One region of the Paenibacillus sp. FSL R10-2736 genome, then DNA from elsewhere that is predicted to be linked to it. Evidence: riboswitches for the same ligand, from Rfam matches in the RefSeq annotation. Region 1 holds a riboswitch; the other holds the start of a gene.

What was found. A riboswitch is a leader RNA that binds a small molecule or an ion and turns the genes downstream of it on or off. The one in region 1 is predicted to bind glycine.
Region 2: another riboswitch for glycine. It lies ahead of gcvT (glycine cleavage system aminomethyltransferase GcvT); the one in region 1 lies ahead of NSQ73_RS29520 (amino acid permease).

The regions. Positions count from the first base shown of each region.
Region 1 covers NZ_JBBOBN010000002.1:331,814-339,199, forward strand. The annotation lists gene NSQ73_RS29505 (methyl-accepting chemotaxis protein) at 1-575, opposite strand, end outside; gene NSQ73_RS29510 (DUF4386 domain-containing protein) at 794-1,501, shown strand; gene NSQ73_RS29515 (Crp/Fnr family transcriptional regulator) at 1,458-2,054, opposite strand; gene NSQ73_RS29520 (amino acid permease) at 2,118-3,494, opposite strand; glycine riboswitch at 3,645-3,724, opposite strand; gene araA (L-arabinose isomerase) at 4,190-5,614, opposite strand; gene NSQ73_RS29530 (L-ribulose-5-phosphate 4-epimerase) at 5,655-6,350, opposite strand; gene NSQ73_RS29535 (xylulokinase) at 6,354-7,386, opposite strand, start outside.
Region 2 covers NZ_JBBOBN010000001.1:180,532-187,917, reverse strand. The annotation lists gene NSQ73_RS00765 (flagellar motor protein MotB) at 1-606, shown strand, start outside; gene NSQ73_RS00760 (hypothetical protein) at 691-1,323, shown strand; gene gcvH (glycine cleavage system protein GcvH) at 1,457-1,849, opposite strand; glycine riboswitch at 2,034-2,129, shown strand; glycine riboswitch at 2,133-2,232, shown strand; gene gcvT (glycine cleavage system aminomethyltransferase GcvT) at 2,319-3,440, shown strand; gene gcvPA (aminomethyl-transferring glycine dehydrogenase subunit GcvPA) at 3,440-4,792, shown strand; gene gcvPB (aminomethyl-transferring glycine dehydrogenase subunit GcvPB) at 4,789-6,249, shown strand; gene NSQ73_RS00735 (LuxR C-terminal-related transcriptional regulator) at 6,367-7,173, opposite strand.

The DNA.
Region 1 (7,386 bases):
TTCTCTCCTGCGTGGGCAGCCTCAATGGCTGCATTAATCCCGAGCAGATTCGTCTGGTCGGCGACCTTTCTGAGGACAGCCAGTACCTCATCGCTTTTTTTGACACTTTCAGCGGTCGTTTCCGACTGGAGCAGCAGCTTCTGCGAGAAATCGGCAAGCAGCCCCGAGCCCTCTGCCACATGCCCAATCCGGGCGTTAGCCTGATTTAGGGAGACCGAGATCTGATCAGCGATTTCGCGCAGCTCGGTCTGTCTGCGGACCTGGATGCAGACCGCCCCGCAGACGCTTCCATCCTCTCCGTGTACCGGAAGAACCGTACCGACGAATTCATACCCATAGTAGTCCTTAGGGACATTAGCTTTCGAGAATTCATCATTTCTCAGCGCATGATACAGAGGTTCGTCCGCAAGAATTATCTGTCCTGCCCGAATTCCCAGATCAATGGACGTTCCAGGGAAATAAGCGATGAATTTCTCCACATCACAGACAGCAATAGATACATCATAGGGAAAAGCAGCTTTCAGGACCGGTGCCAGGTTCACTATATCTTCAAGGGAGCGGATAATGTTCTTCATGGATGTAGGTTCTCCTTTATTGAATTGCTCATTACACAGTACAGAACACAGTACAGAAATATCTAGATTAAGGTTCGACATTTTCCAATGACTATCCTTTATTCAAAAACTTAATATTTAAAATTTAATCATGTCCTCTTAACTTAAGTCAATGAAGCCCTGCAGGCACCTTAGTACAATATAACCACAATCAATAATCAATCAGGGGGGTTATGCTAATGTCTGCTGCAGTGGCTCGAACCGGGGGAATATCGCTCATTGTAATGGCGGTTGCCGCCGCGCTCTCGTACGGATATGTCCAAGGGAGTCTGGTAGTGGATGGAGATGCCGCTGGGACCTTCGCCAATCTTCAGGCCTCTCCGTCGCTGTTCAGGGCCGGGATTCTGGGCTGGGTACTGATTATGGCCTGTGATGTGGCAGCTGCCTGGGCCTTATATCTGGTGCTGAAGCCTGTGCATCCGGGCCTGTCCCTGCTGGGAGCATGGCTGCGCCTGGCTTATACGGCAGTGTTGGGGGTTGCTGTCTCCAGTCTGATCGTGGTATCACTTCTTACCGGTAACAGGGAGGTTGCGCTTTCCGGCTTCACACGAGGGGAGCTGCAGGCGGAGGTCATGCTTATTCTTCATGCTTTTGAAGCGGTATGGTCGGCTGGTTTGATTCTGTTCGGGGGGCATCTGCTGATTATAGGTGTGCTGGCGTTATGGTCGGAAAATATTCCGAAGCCCGTCAGTGTGCTGCTGCTGCTGGCAGGCTTCGGCTATATTATGGTTCATCTGTGCGGCACACTTGTGCCCGGGTATGGGGAATTCCTCCAAATCATCAAATGGGTGTTCATGCTGCCGATGACCGCAGGGGAGCTGGGGCTCGGCATCTGGCTGCTGTTCAAAGTCCCGGCTGCGCGTGTTCGCGCTCAAGCCGCTTCTTAATCCGGCTGAGCGACTCCGGTGTCATCCCGAGATAGCTGGCCAGCTGATGCTGGGGGACGCGGCTGATCAGGCCGGGCCTCCGATGCAGCAGTGCCTTGAGGCGGTCTTCGGGGGATGCCGCAATGAAGGCGGCGAATTCCGCCTGCACCTGTCCGAAATTCTCCTCGATCATCCGGCGTGTCATCAGCTCCAGCTGCGTGTGTCTGGCGTACATTTCCCTCTCGGTATTCAGCGAACCGACAACCAGTACGCAGTCCTCCAGACAAGTCAGGCTGTATTCCGACGAGGCCTCCTCTTTATGCGCATTGAAGATAGCGATCGCCTGCTCCTCTGTGTAGAAATTCGAGGTGATGTCGCGGCCTGTGACGTCAACACTATGCTGCCGTACGCATCCTTTTAACACGAAATAGCAATGACCGGGAACCTCCCCCTGCCTAAGCAGCGTGGCTCCCTTGCTGTATTCCTCAACAAGAATCTCCTCCAGAATGGCCTGCTGCTGCTCTTCACTGAGGGAGGTCAGCCGGGTCATATATTGGAGTAATCTATGCTTCATGTTTCGGATTCCTCCTTATAACGCTGCTGACAACATGTCAGCAGCGTTTGAACATTCTTGCACTCATGTATTGATTATACTAACATCGGCATCACTTTTCTCCTTCTTGCTTCGCATGGAGTACAGGACGAACAACAGAATGAACCATAGGGGAGTAAACAGCAGCGCCGGACGGGTATCATCTGCGAACAGCATAATGATCAGAATAGCAGCAAACAACGTTAATACCGCATAATTGATAACCGGTGTGAACGGTGCTTTGAATTTGGACGCGGCATGTAAGTCCGGACGGTTTTTCTTATACTTGATATGACATACGAGCACAACCCCCCACACCCAGATGAAGCAAATGGCGCTGATCGTTGTAACGATGCCGAAGGCCTGGCCCGGAATAAGCTTGCTGAGCAGCGCCCCGGCCGATATAACTATTGTAGAAATAAATAAAGAGTTAGCAGGCACATGATTTCGGTTCAGCTTGCCGAGCTGCGGGGAGGCCTGATCCCTTCTGCTCAGATTATACAGAATCCGGCTGGTTGAGAACATCCCGCTGTTGCAGGCGGAAGCCGCTGAGGTTAAGACGACGAAATTGATAATACCTGCAGCAACCGGAATCCCGACCAGATTGAAGGTCCGCACAAAAGGACTTTCAGCCGCACTGAGCTGGGTCCACGGGTTAATGCACAGCAGGACGAAGAGCGCGCCTACATAGAAGAAGAGAATCCGCAGAGGAATTTTGTTAATCGCCGACGGAATATTTTTCTCCGGATCTGCTGTTTCTGCGGCTGATACACCCACAAGCTCCACACCGACATAAGCGAACACAACCATCTGGAAGGAAAATAAGAAGCCCTTGACACCGTTCGGGAACACACCCCCGTGCTCCCAGAGATTGCGGACCGTCACCGATCCCGCATCCGTCTTGAACCCGATGACCAGCAGAATGATTCCCAGGCCAATTAAGGCAAGAATCGTGACGACTTTGATGAGAGCAAACCAGAATTCGAGTTCGCCGAAGCTTTTGACCGTCAGCAGATTGAGTCCTAACAGAATAATCAGGCAGATGACGGCCGGTACCCACTGCGGGATATCGAACCAGTACTGCACATAGACGCCCACTGCAATCACATCCGCCATCGCCGTCATAATCCAGCAGAACCAGTAGGTCCAGCCTGTAATGAACGCAGCCCGCGGTCCCAGATAGTCTTCAGCAATGTCCGTAAAAGATTGATATCCCGCTTTGGAGAGCAGCAGCTCACCCAGCGCCCTCATCACAAAAAACACGGCAATTCCCACGAGTAAATACGTGATCATAATGGACGGCCCGGCCTGCTGAATCGCTCTGCCTGATCCCAGGAATAACCCTGTACCAATCGTGCCGCCGATAGCGATCAGCTGTACATGCCGGTTCGCCAAATCTCTCTTTAATTCTGTCTGTGCCATTGCCTTTTTCCCCCTTAATGTGTACAACGCTTTGCTGCCAAATAACATAAAAAAGAGATTGGATGTCATCCAATCTCCCGGTTCATAAGAATATCAAAATAAGCTACCTGCGCCGCTGACCGTAATTAATCAGCATAACAAATACAAATTCCGTACTCTTCTGTCCTTTTGCCTGAGATTGTGAACCCTTCGGCGCTACGGTCTCCCGCAGTCTCTCCAGAAGCTGCTCCTGCTATAGTGTGATCCATAGCAATCATAGCCCGTGTAATGTATTAAATTGGTGAAGCGTTAATGCATTCTGATATTCTAACATATTACTCGGCATGTGAGTATTGAACAGTGATAAAAGTCTCCTACCTATGGCTAGATGTCTAGGGTGCGCTCCTGCACTGCAGCGGCATAAATGTTGTACGTTTTGCAACTTGGATGCGCAGACACCCGGTTGTTTAGATAGATTGTTGTATGAAATACAAGAATTTCCACGCTAAACCGTATGAAGGAGGAGAAATGCTGCCTTTTGTACAACAATTTTCGATTTAGTCCAATTTAATGAATCGAATGTTGTATTTTGTATAGGATTTTAGAAAGTCACGGGCACGGAGGATGAGTTTGCCGGTAATACCTTGGCTCTGCATTAAAAAAAAGCAGACAGGCAACAGCCCATCCGCTCATTTGATCCAACATTATTAAGCTATTTATTTAATGATTACATAATCCAGGCCAACCAGCTTGGCGTAGGTTACGATCTGATCTGTAGTCAAGTTGAGCGACACCACGGTATGGTGGCCGCCGCCGTTCTCGATCCATGCTTTAATTCCATCCTGGAAGTTAGGCTTCACCTGCCAGAGCACACGGGCCACTGGAAGATTCGGAGCCGGAACCGTCGGCTCGAAGGCAGTAACTTCATTGATCAGCAGCTTGTAATGCGTGCCAAAGTCAGCCATCGATACCACAACGCCTTCGCCGGCTTTGCCGTCGAATACGAGACGGGCCGGATCTTCGCGGTCGCCGATACCCAGCGGAGACACAAGCACCTTCGGCTTGTTGCTGGCCAGGCTCGGGTCAACCTCAAGCATGTGGGACTGCAGAATCGCTTCCTGTCCGGCAGCCATTTCGTAGGTGTAATCTTCCATGAATCCGGTGTTCAGGTTATGGCTCATCACCTTCATCAGGCGGTCCAGGGCTGCTGTCTTCCAGTCCCCTTCGCCGGCGAAGCCGTAGCCTTGTGCCATCAGACGCTGAACGGCAAGACCGGGAAGCTGCTTCATGCCGTGCAGGTCTTCGAAGTTCGAAGTGAACGCATTGTAGTTGCCGGCATCCAGGAAGCGTTTGAGGGCAATTTCATAGCTGGCCTGTACCTTCACGCTGGCTTCCCATGCTTCTTTGCTGTATGAACCGTAATCGAAATCATACTGCTCTGCATATTCAGCGAACAGCGCATCAATTTCTTCTTCCTTCACTTCGTTTACATACGCAACCAGGTCGCCGATCCCGAAGTAATCCACGGTCCAGCCGAACTGAATCTGGGCTTCTACCTTGTCGCCTTCGGTAACGCCCACGTTACGCATGTTGTCGCCGAAGCGGGCCACTTTGATGTTGAAGCTTTCGTTATACGCAACGGCAACGTCCATCCATTCGGCAATTTGCTTCTGGACTTCGGCGCGTTCCCAGTACCCTACTACCACTTTGTTCTGTTTCTTCAGGCGGGCATTGATGAACCCGTATTCACGGTCGCCATGGGCAGCCTGGTTCAGGTTCATGAAGTCCATATCCAGTGTGGCCCAAGGAATGCTCTCATTGTATTGCGTAGCCAGGTGCAGAAGCGGCTTCTGCAGCAGCTTCGTGCCGCGGATCCACATTTTGGCCGGGGAGAAGGTATGCATCCAGGTAATCACACCGGCAACCTCGTCACGGTAGTTGACTTCTTTCATGATCGAAGTGATTTTGTCTGCACTGACCGCCAGATCCTGCAGCACCAGCGGATAAGGCAGCACCCCGCTGTTATTGAGGGCATCCGTCATCTCCTGTGCATGAGCTTTGACTTCACCGAGGGCTTCTTCTCCGTACAGATGCTGTGATCCTACAACAAACCAGAATTGCTTAGCGCTTACTGTTGACATATTATTTCATCCTCTTCTCTTGGATAATATATAAATCAGATTATTTCTGACCGTAATAAGCGCCTTTACCATGCTTGCGCAGATAGTGTTTATCCAGAATCCGCTGCGGCAATTCTTCAGCGAAATGGTTCAGCTCGCGGGCAAAATGGTTCAGCTTGGACACTTCCTCCAGCACCACGCTGTTCATCACTGCATCATGGGCATTCTTCCCCCAGGTGAACGGGCCATGGCCTTTCAGCAAGACGCCGGGAACTGCCATAATATCAAGGCCCCGCTGTTCAAAAGTCTCAATGATCACGCGTCCGGTCTCCGCTTCATAGCCGCGGTCAACCTCCTCCTGCGTCAGGAAGCGCGCGCAGGGTACCGCGCCATAGAAGGTGTCGGCATGTGTCGTGCCCATTACAGCAACATCCAGCCCGGCCTGCGCCCAGATGGTCGCCCAGGTCGAATGCGTGTGCACGATGCCGCCGATTTCTGCATAATGCTTGTAGAGTACGGCATGGGTCGGTGTATCCGAGGATGGTCTCATCTCCCCTTCAACCACGTTACCGTCGAAATCCACTACGACCATATCACTCGGTTTCATTTTGTCATAGCTGACGCCGCTTGGTTTGATGACGAATACGCCTTTCTCACGGTCAACTGCGCTCACATTGCCCCAGGTGTATTTGACAAGTCCATGCTTAGGCAGGTCCAGATTGGCCTCGAATACCTCTTCTTTCAGTTGCTCCAACATAGGTTAACCCCTCCCGTTTTCTACCAGATGATCTACAGCAGCCTGCTCGATCGCGATCCCTGCAGTGTAACGTTCCATGAACAGCTCGAAGCCCTTCACATCAGCCGCATCCGGATGGATGACTTGTCCTTCCACATCCTTAAATACCTTGTGGTCAAGGAAGTCATCCAGACGCTCCTGCTGTGCTTTGTTCTGCATGTAAGAGGCCAGAATCGCCATCCCCCATGCGCCGCCTTCTCCGGCTGTTGCCATGACAGAGACAGGGACGTTCATTGCAGCGGCAACGATTTTCTGCCCGACCACAGGAGTTTTGAATAACCCGCCGTGAGCCAGAATACTGTCGATGGACACTTGCTCCTGCTTGGTCAGAATATCCATTCCGATCTTCAGCGCGCCAAAAGCGGAGAATAAATGCGTCCGCATGAAGTTGGCCAGATTGAAGCGGCTCTCCGGTGAGCGTACAAACAACGGCCGGCCTTTCTCAATCCCGGTAATATTCTCCCCGGAGAAATACCCGTAGCTCAGCAGACCGCCGCCGTCAGCATCCGCCTCCAGTGCTTTATTGAACAGGACACTGAACAATTGCCCTGGGTCTGCCTTAAAGCCCATCGCCTCCGAGAATTCACGGAACAGGCCGATCCAGGCGTTGAGATCACTGGAACAGTTGTTGGCATGAACCATGCCGACCGGACTGCCGTCTGGAGTTGTTACCATATCAATCTCCGGATATACGGCTGTAAGATCCTTCTCCAGCACGATCATTGCAAACACGGAAGTACCTACGGAGATGTTACCGGTCCGTTTGCGGACACTGTTCGTAGCAACCATACCTGTTCCGGCGTCGCCTTCCGGAGGACACAGCGGAATACCCGGCTGCAGCTCCCCGGACGCATCCAGAATTAACGCACCCGCTTCTGTTAATAGCCCTGCCTGCTCGCCCGCAGTATACACTTTAGGGAGAATATCTTTCAGCTTCCAAGGGTAGCCCTTGTCTGCAATGAGTTCATCGAACTGTGCAACCATCGCTGCATTGTAA
Region 2 (7,386 bases), on a different contig from region 1:
GGCGGTCTTTCTTCCGGGGGCAATGTGAAGGAGAGTGGTTCGAACGGAACCGGGACGGGCACAGATACATCCGGGCAAAACGGGGAAACTGCAGAACACCAGCCTTCGGCGCGTGAGCTCGCTTTTCGTGAGCAGGAGGCCAAACTGGCCGCGCTTATGGGTGTAATTACCAAATACGTGGAAGATAACAACCTTGGGGAGCAGATCTTTGTAGCGGATAAACCGCAGGGCATTGCCATCACGCTTAGCGACCGGTTCCTGTTCGATGCCGGCAAAGCCGAGCTGAAATCACCTGCCTTCCCGGCACTGCGCCAGCTCTCCGGCCTGTTCCGCGGAATCGGTGCTACGATCAGCATCGAAGGACATACCGACAATGTTCCGGTAACCGCCGCTTCAGATTACACGGATAACTGGGAGCTATCCGGCGCCCGCGCACTCTCTGTGCTGCGCTTCTTCCTGGATAACGAGGGGCTTAGCCCCGATACTTTCCAATATGCCGGTTACGCGGATACCAGACCTGCTTACGATAACACTACCGTTGAAGGACGGCAAAAAAACCGCCGGGTCGAACTCATTGTCCTGCGGCAGCTTCAGGAGAAAGAATAACGTGAATCCGCAAGCGAATCAGCTCAGAGTTCTGCAGATGAGAAGGCACGGCAACCATTTGCTAGTATAAGGAGATTGAACGCTATGCAGACTACAAACGGAACGACACCGGACGCCACCCGTTTTCTCTATTTTCTGCGGCAGCTGGTTTCGCTGATCATGATTGTTTTTGCCCAGGGAATAATTACCTTCTTCATTGGTTTATTATCTGTATTTATGATGTTCTTCTCCTCCGATTACTTCTGGGGGGACCTGGCCCATGTGTATCCTCCCGATAAACTGATGTATATAGGCATTGACTTCCTTATTGCCGGCGCAGCCTTTGCCCTGCCCTGGCTCGGGGTCTGGTGGATGCTGTACGGTTTGTCCGAGGATGGACGCATCCGCTGTTTCCCTCTTCTTTTACTCTTCGCTTATCTGACATTTGTGATCCTCTTTCTGCAGATCAATCCGGTCTATAACCCGGAAGCCATGATCCCTTCCTCCGCCGGGGAATCCACATTTCTGGTCTGTATGGGCATGTCTGCCGTGGTGCTTTTCCCGTTTTATTCGGCCGGTGTGTATTACTTCGTGCTCAAACCCAATACCCGTCCCAGAAAAAGATACCGGTTCCTATTGCTGTGCCTTATCTTTGCCGTTACGGGTCTGGCTCTGCTGCCCGCCCTTTGGCACTTGGCTCCCCGCATTTATCCGGGGCTGCTTAGCTTTCCGGAGTGATACAGAAACGCAAAAAGACAGACCTCTCACATTAGTGACATCTAATGTAATAAGAGAAGCCTGCCGTGTTCATCTTTTCGTAAATCCAGTTCAGTCACCTATTCTAAAAATCCGGGTACATAAACGGTTGAAACTATTCCCCAACCAGTTCCTTATAAGCAGCCGCATCCAGCAGACCGGATACCGCATCTGCGAACTCACCGTCTAATTCCAGCTCAAAAATCCATCCGCCGCCGTATGGCTGATCATTGATCAGCTCCGGGCTGGATTCGAGTGCGTCGTTGATCTTGGTAACCTTGCCGGATACCGGCGAATACAGCTCCGACACCGTCTTAACAGACTCGATACTGCCTACGCTGTCGCCTGCGGTAATGGCTGCGCCGACTTCCGGAAACTCAACAAACACGATGTCGCCCAATAAATGCTGCGCATGATCCGTAATTCCCACACGTACTACGCGTCCATCACCCTGCTGTGCCCATTCATGCTCTTCGCTGTATAGCAGGTTGTCCAACACTTCACTCATTTCCAAGCCGCCTCTTTTCCACATTTGGAGTTCTAAATTTAGTTATAGCCTAAGTTATGACCTTGCCTAATGTCAATATAACTGACAGGAAAATTAAATTTGTCATCTTTTTGACGTTTTTTGATTGACAGCGTGCTTGTAAACCCGGTTTAATGGAGTCAGTAGAAAAACATATGGTTTGCGAATGATGGCATAGGGAGAGACTGACCCTTAGGGGCAGCGCCGAAGGAGTAAGCCCGGGATGGGTGAATCTCTCAGGCAAAAGGACCTTTGCCGGACGCATCTCTGGAGAGCATCCACAGCCTGGACAACAGGAAACGGATCACCAACGGGGAAACCTGCGGGCAGGATAGCAGGGTAACTCTCAGGTACAAAGGACAGAGCGAACGTCTATTGATGCATGTTTGATGTGCATTGATGGACTTTCGCCTGTCCTTTTTTGCATGTAAACAGACTAAGGGGTGACACGATGGAGTCTTTGAGAAGAACGCCTTTTTATGATCTCTATGCCGCTTATGCGGAGTCCAGATGCATTGATTTCGGCGGCTGGGAGCTGCCGGTGCAGTTTACTGGCATCGTTAAGGAACATGAAGCGGTCCGCCAGCAGGCCGGGCTGTTCGATGTATCGCATATGGGTGAATTCATGGTTGACGGCAGCGGCGCTGAAGCCTTCCTGCAGCAGATGACCACCAATGATGTCAGCCGCCTTGCAGACGGCGCGGCGCAGTATACCCTGATGCTCTATCCGAGCGGCGGCGTAGTAGATGATCTGCTCGTCTACCGCCTGGGCCATGAGCGCTATATGCTCGTCGTGAACGCCTCCAATATCGACAAGGACTTCCAGTGGCTGCAGGAGCATCTCACCGCTGAATTCAGCGGTGTCAGCCTGAAGAATGTCTCTGATGAGACGCTGCTGCTCGCTCTGCAGGGGCCGCTGGCTGAGACGATTCTGGCCGAAGTTACCTCTGCCCCGCTCGCAGAGCTGAAGCCCTTCCATTTCATCGAACACGCCGAGGTCTGCGGCGTTTCTGTACTGCTCTCCCGCACCGGCTATACCGGTGAGGACGGCTTTGAGCTGTACGCCCCGGTCCACACAGCAGCTGCACTCTGGAATGGTCTGCTGGCCGCAGGCGCGCCGCATGGCCTGACCCCTGCCGGACTCGGCGCACGCGACACGCTCCGCTTCGAAGCCAAGCTGCCGCTGTACGGCCAGGAGCTCTCGGCGGATATTACGCCGCTCGAAGCGGGTGTCCAGTTCTTCGTGAAGCTGGACAAAGCCGGTTTCATCGGCCGTGATGCCCTGCTGAAGCAGAAGGAAGCCGGCCTCCCGCGCCGCCTTGTAGGCCTTGAAATGATCGACCGCGGGATTCCCCGCTCCCATTATCCCGTATATGCAGACGGTGTGAAGATCGGTGAAGTCACAACCGGCACACAATCACCGACGCTGAAGCGGAATCTCGGACTTGCCTTGCTGGATGCTGCCTATACTGAGATCGGCACAGAGGTGTATGTGGAGATCCGCGGCAAACAGCTGAAGGCTGCCGTGATCAAAGCCCCGTTCTACAAAAAGAGCCAAGGAGTGAAGCCGTAATGAAGCACCGCTATCTGCCTATGACGGAGCAAGACCGCGCAGAGATGATGGAAACTGTCGGGATTCAGTCCATTGATGAGCTATTCGCTGACATTCCTCAATCTGTCCGCTACCAGGGAACGATGCCAATGTCCGGCCCGCTGGACGAATATGCACTGCTGCGCCATATGAAGGGTCTGGCTGACAAAAATGCCGACTTTGATACCCATGCCAGCTTCCTCGGCGCTGGCCTCTATGACCACCATATTCCTGTTGTCATTAACCATATTATTTCCCGTTCGGAATTCTATACTGCCTATACCCCTTATCAGCCGGAGATCAGCCAAGGCGAGCTTCAAGCGATCTTTGAATTCCAGTCGTATATCTGTGAGCTGACCGGTATGAAGGTCGCTAATGCCAGCATGTACGATGGTGCCACTGCCTTCTCCGAAGCAGCCGTGCTTGCCGCAGGCGCCACGAAACGTAAAAAGCTGATTGTCTCCCGTACGGTACACCCGGAAGCACGCCAAGTACTTCGCACTTCCGCCAATGCCTGGGGCCTGCAAATCGTGGAAATCGATTATAAGGACGGGGTTACCGATCTTGCCAAGCTGGCTGAGGCCATTGATGCCGATACTGCCGCCGTTCTGGTCCAGTCGCCCAACTTCTTCGGCGGCATCGAGGAACTGCGCCAGATTGAGCCGCTGATCCATGCGGTCAAAGGCCTCCTTGTAGTCAGCGCGAATCCCATTGCACTCGGCGTGCTGGAAACGCCCGGCAAGCTGGGCGCCGACATCGTAGTCGGCGATGCACAGCCGCTGGGTATCTCTGCATCGCTTGGTGGACCAACCTGCGGATTCTTCGCGGTTGCTGAACCGCTGATGCGCCGCATGCCGGGCCGGATCGTCGGCCAGACCGTTGACCGTAACGGCAAGCGCGGCTTCGTCTTGACCCTTCAGGCGCGTGAGCAGCATATCCGCCGCGAGAAAGCGACGTCGAATATCTGCTCCAACCAGGCGCTGCTGGCGTTATGTGCTTCTGTCTACTTGTCCGTCATGGGCAAGGAGGGCATGCGTGAGGTTGGTGAGCTTAATATCCGCAAGAGCCATTACGCCGCCGGACGGCTGGCTGAAATCACCGGTGCAGAGCGCGTCTTCACCGCCCCGTTCTTCAATGAATTTGTCCTGAAGCTCCCGGAGGGCAGCAGCGTCAGTGAAGTGAACTCCAGGCTGCTGAAGGCAGGCTATCTGGGCGGCTATGATCTGGGCCGCGAGTATCCCGAGCTGGCCGGACATATGCTGGTTGCCGTGACTGAGAAAAGAAGCAAAACCGAAATTGACGAATTCGCCACTGCACTGGAGGGCTGTATATGAAACCGGAACAAACCCTGATCTTTGAATTAAGCCGTCCCGGCCGCTCGGCGTACTCTTTGCCTCCATGCGATGTGCCGCAGGAAGAGAGCATCAGCTCACTGATTCCTGAGGGCCTGCTCCGCAGCGAGCCCGTAGTGCTGCCGGAGGTATCCGAAGTGGATGTTATCCGCCACTATACTGCCCTGTCCCGGCGTAACTTCGGGGTCGATAACGGCTTCTATCCGCTCGGCTCCTGCACGATGAAATATAACCCGAAGATCAATGAAGATGTCGCCCGCTTCCCCGGCCTTGCCAAGATCCATCCGTACCAGCCGGAAGAGAGCATCCAGGGTGCACTTGAGCTGATGTATACGCTGCAAAAGGATCTCGCCGGACTGACCGGCATGGATGCCGTCTCCCTGCAGCCTGCCGCCGGAGCCCATGGCGAATGGACCGGCCTGATGATGATCCGCGCCTACCATGAGAGCCGCGGCGAGGTCCGCACCAAGGTCATCGTGCCGGATTCCTCGCACGGAACCAACCCGGCCAGCGCCGCAGCCGCCGGACTCGACACCGTCACCATTCCTTCCAATGATAAGGGAATGGTCGACCTCGAAGCACTGAAGGCGGCGGTCGGCAGCGACACCGCCGCGCTGATGCTCACGAACCCGAGTACTCTCGGACTGTTCGAGACGCAGATCGTAGAGATCGCCGCGATTGTCCATGAAGCCGGCGGTCTGCTCTATTATGACGGAGCGAACTCCAACGCCATCATGGGCATCACCCGCCCGGGCGACATGGGCTTCGATGTGGTCCATCTCAACCTGCACAAGACGATGAGTACTCCGCACGGCGGCGGCGGTCCGGGAGCCGGACCGGTCGGCGTGAAGGCGAAGCTGATCCCGTTCCTGCCCCAGCCGTCGGTGGTGCAGAACGAAGACGGCAGCTTCTCGCTTGACTCCGGCGGGCCGCAATCTATTGGCCGCGTCAAAGCCTTTTATGGCAACTTCGGTATTCTGGTCCGCGCTTACGCCTATATCCGCACCTACGGCCCGGACGGACTGCGCGAGGTGTCCGAGAACGCTGTGCTGAATGCCAATTACATGATGCACCGTCTGGCACCTTATTTCGAAATTCCATTCCCGGGTGTCTGCAAGCATGAATTCGTCATGTCCGGCAGAAACCTCAAGCAGTACGGCGTACGTACCCTGGATGTGGCCAAACGGCTGCTCGACTTCGGCTACCATCCGCCAACTGTGTACTTCCCGCTGACCATAGAGGAATGTATGATGATCGAGCCGACTGAAACCGAAAGCAAGGAAACGCTGGACGGCTTCATTGAGACGATGATTCAGATCGTTAAGGAAGCGCAGGAGACACCTGAGGTCGTTATTAATGCACCGCATACCACAGAGATCAGCCGTCTGGATGAGACCCAGGCCGCGCGGAAGCCGGTACTGAACTGCTCCTGCGGCTAAACGCCACTGGCGGCAACGCGCAGGCGAAATGACTTCACCGCAAATAAATAGCCGGGCAAGCGATACGCTAGTATCACTGCCCGGCTATTCTTATGTATATATAGCGTTGCGCGCCTTCTAGGGCGTTAGCCGTTTGACGAACTGGAAGCGGTCATTCACCCGCATTTTACTGTAAATACTCTTCAGCATATTCCGAACCGTGCCTTCACTGATGCCCAGATCACTCCCGATGTGCAGCGCGCTTTTCTCAAGTAACCACAGCCGTGCTACATCCTGCTCCCGCGCTGTCAGCTTATATTCCTGTAAAGTGGCTTCCAGGCGGTATTGCTGCATCTCCGGGTTCTTCTCCATCCACTTCTCCATAATATTCTCGGCAATCTGCTGCACGAACGGAATGGCGAATTCAATCGGTTCTCCTCTATTAAAAGAAATGTCCACATATCCGAAGACGGTATCCTCATTCTGCAGCGGAGCACACACACAGTTCCAGTTCTGGAAGGCCTGGTCGGAATGTTCCGCCCCCCGCACTACCCCGATGCAATTCATCTCCATGGCCAAGGATACGGCATTCATGCCCGAGCGCTGCCTGCATAAGCTAACCCCCGGACGCAGCTCCGCCTGTTCCATCTCATCCCGGGTAACCGGAGAAGAGCAGACCAGCTCCAGAATGGTACCCGCCTTGTCCGTCAGGAATACAACATAAGGAATAGAGAGCAGCTGGCTTAATTTATTCATTTCACTGCGGATGGAAGATATCATGGCTCTATGATAGATATGCTCTTTCGATTCTTCTGGAAAAGAAACCCCGGACTGCCCGCTATGTAATTCGATTTGCTCTGCGTCAAGCGGCCGGAAAGCTTCAAGCTGCTGTGCTTCCAAATCTCCGGGCACGCTCCATGCTCTCGATTGATCAAAGATTCTCACGACGATCCTCCTCCATTTTTACCATTTCCTATATAACCGATTTTAAAAGAAAGTATTATAACATACAATCACGGAATAAAGAACATTCAGCATTGGACCTGTAAATGAACCTGCAAGCGCTGTAAAATAGAAAAATCTGCAGTCAAAAATCACCAGTGAAAACGGCTATGTTGTCCTGTAATAAGGACCGTACCCTTTCAGCAAGGAGGTTCT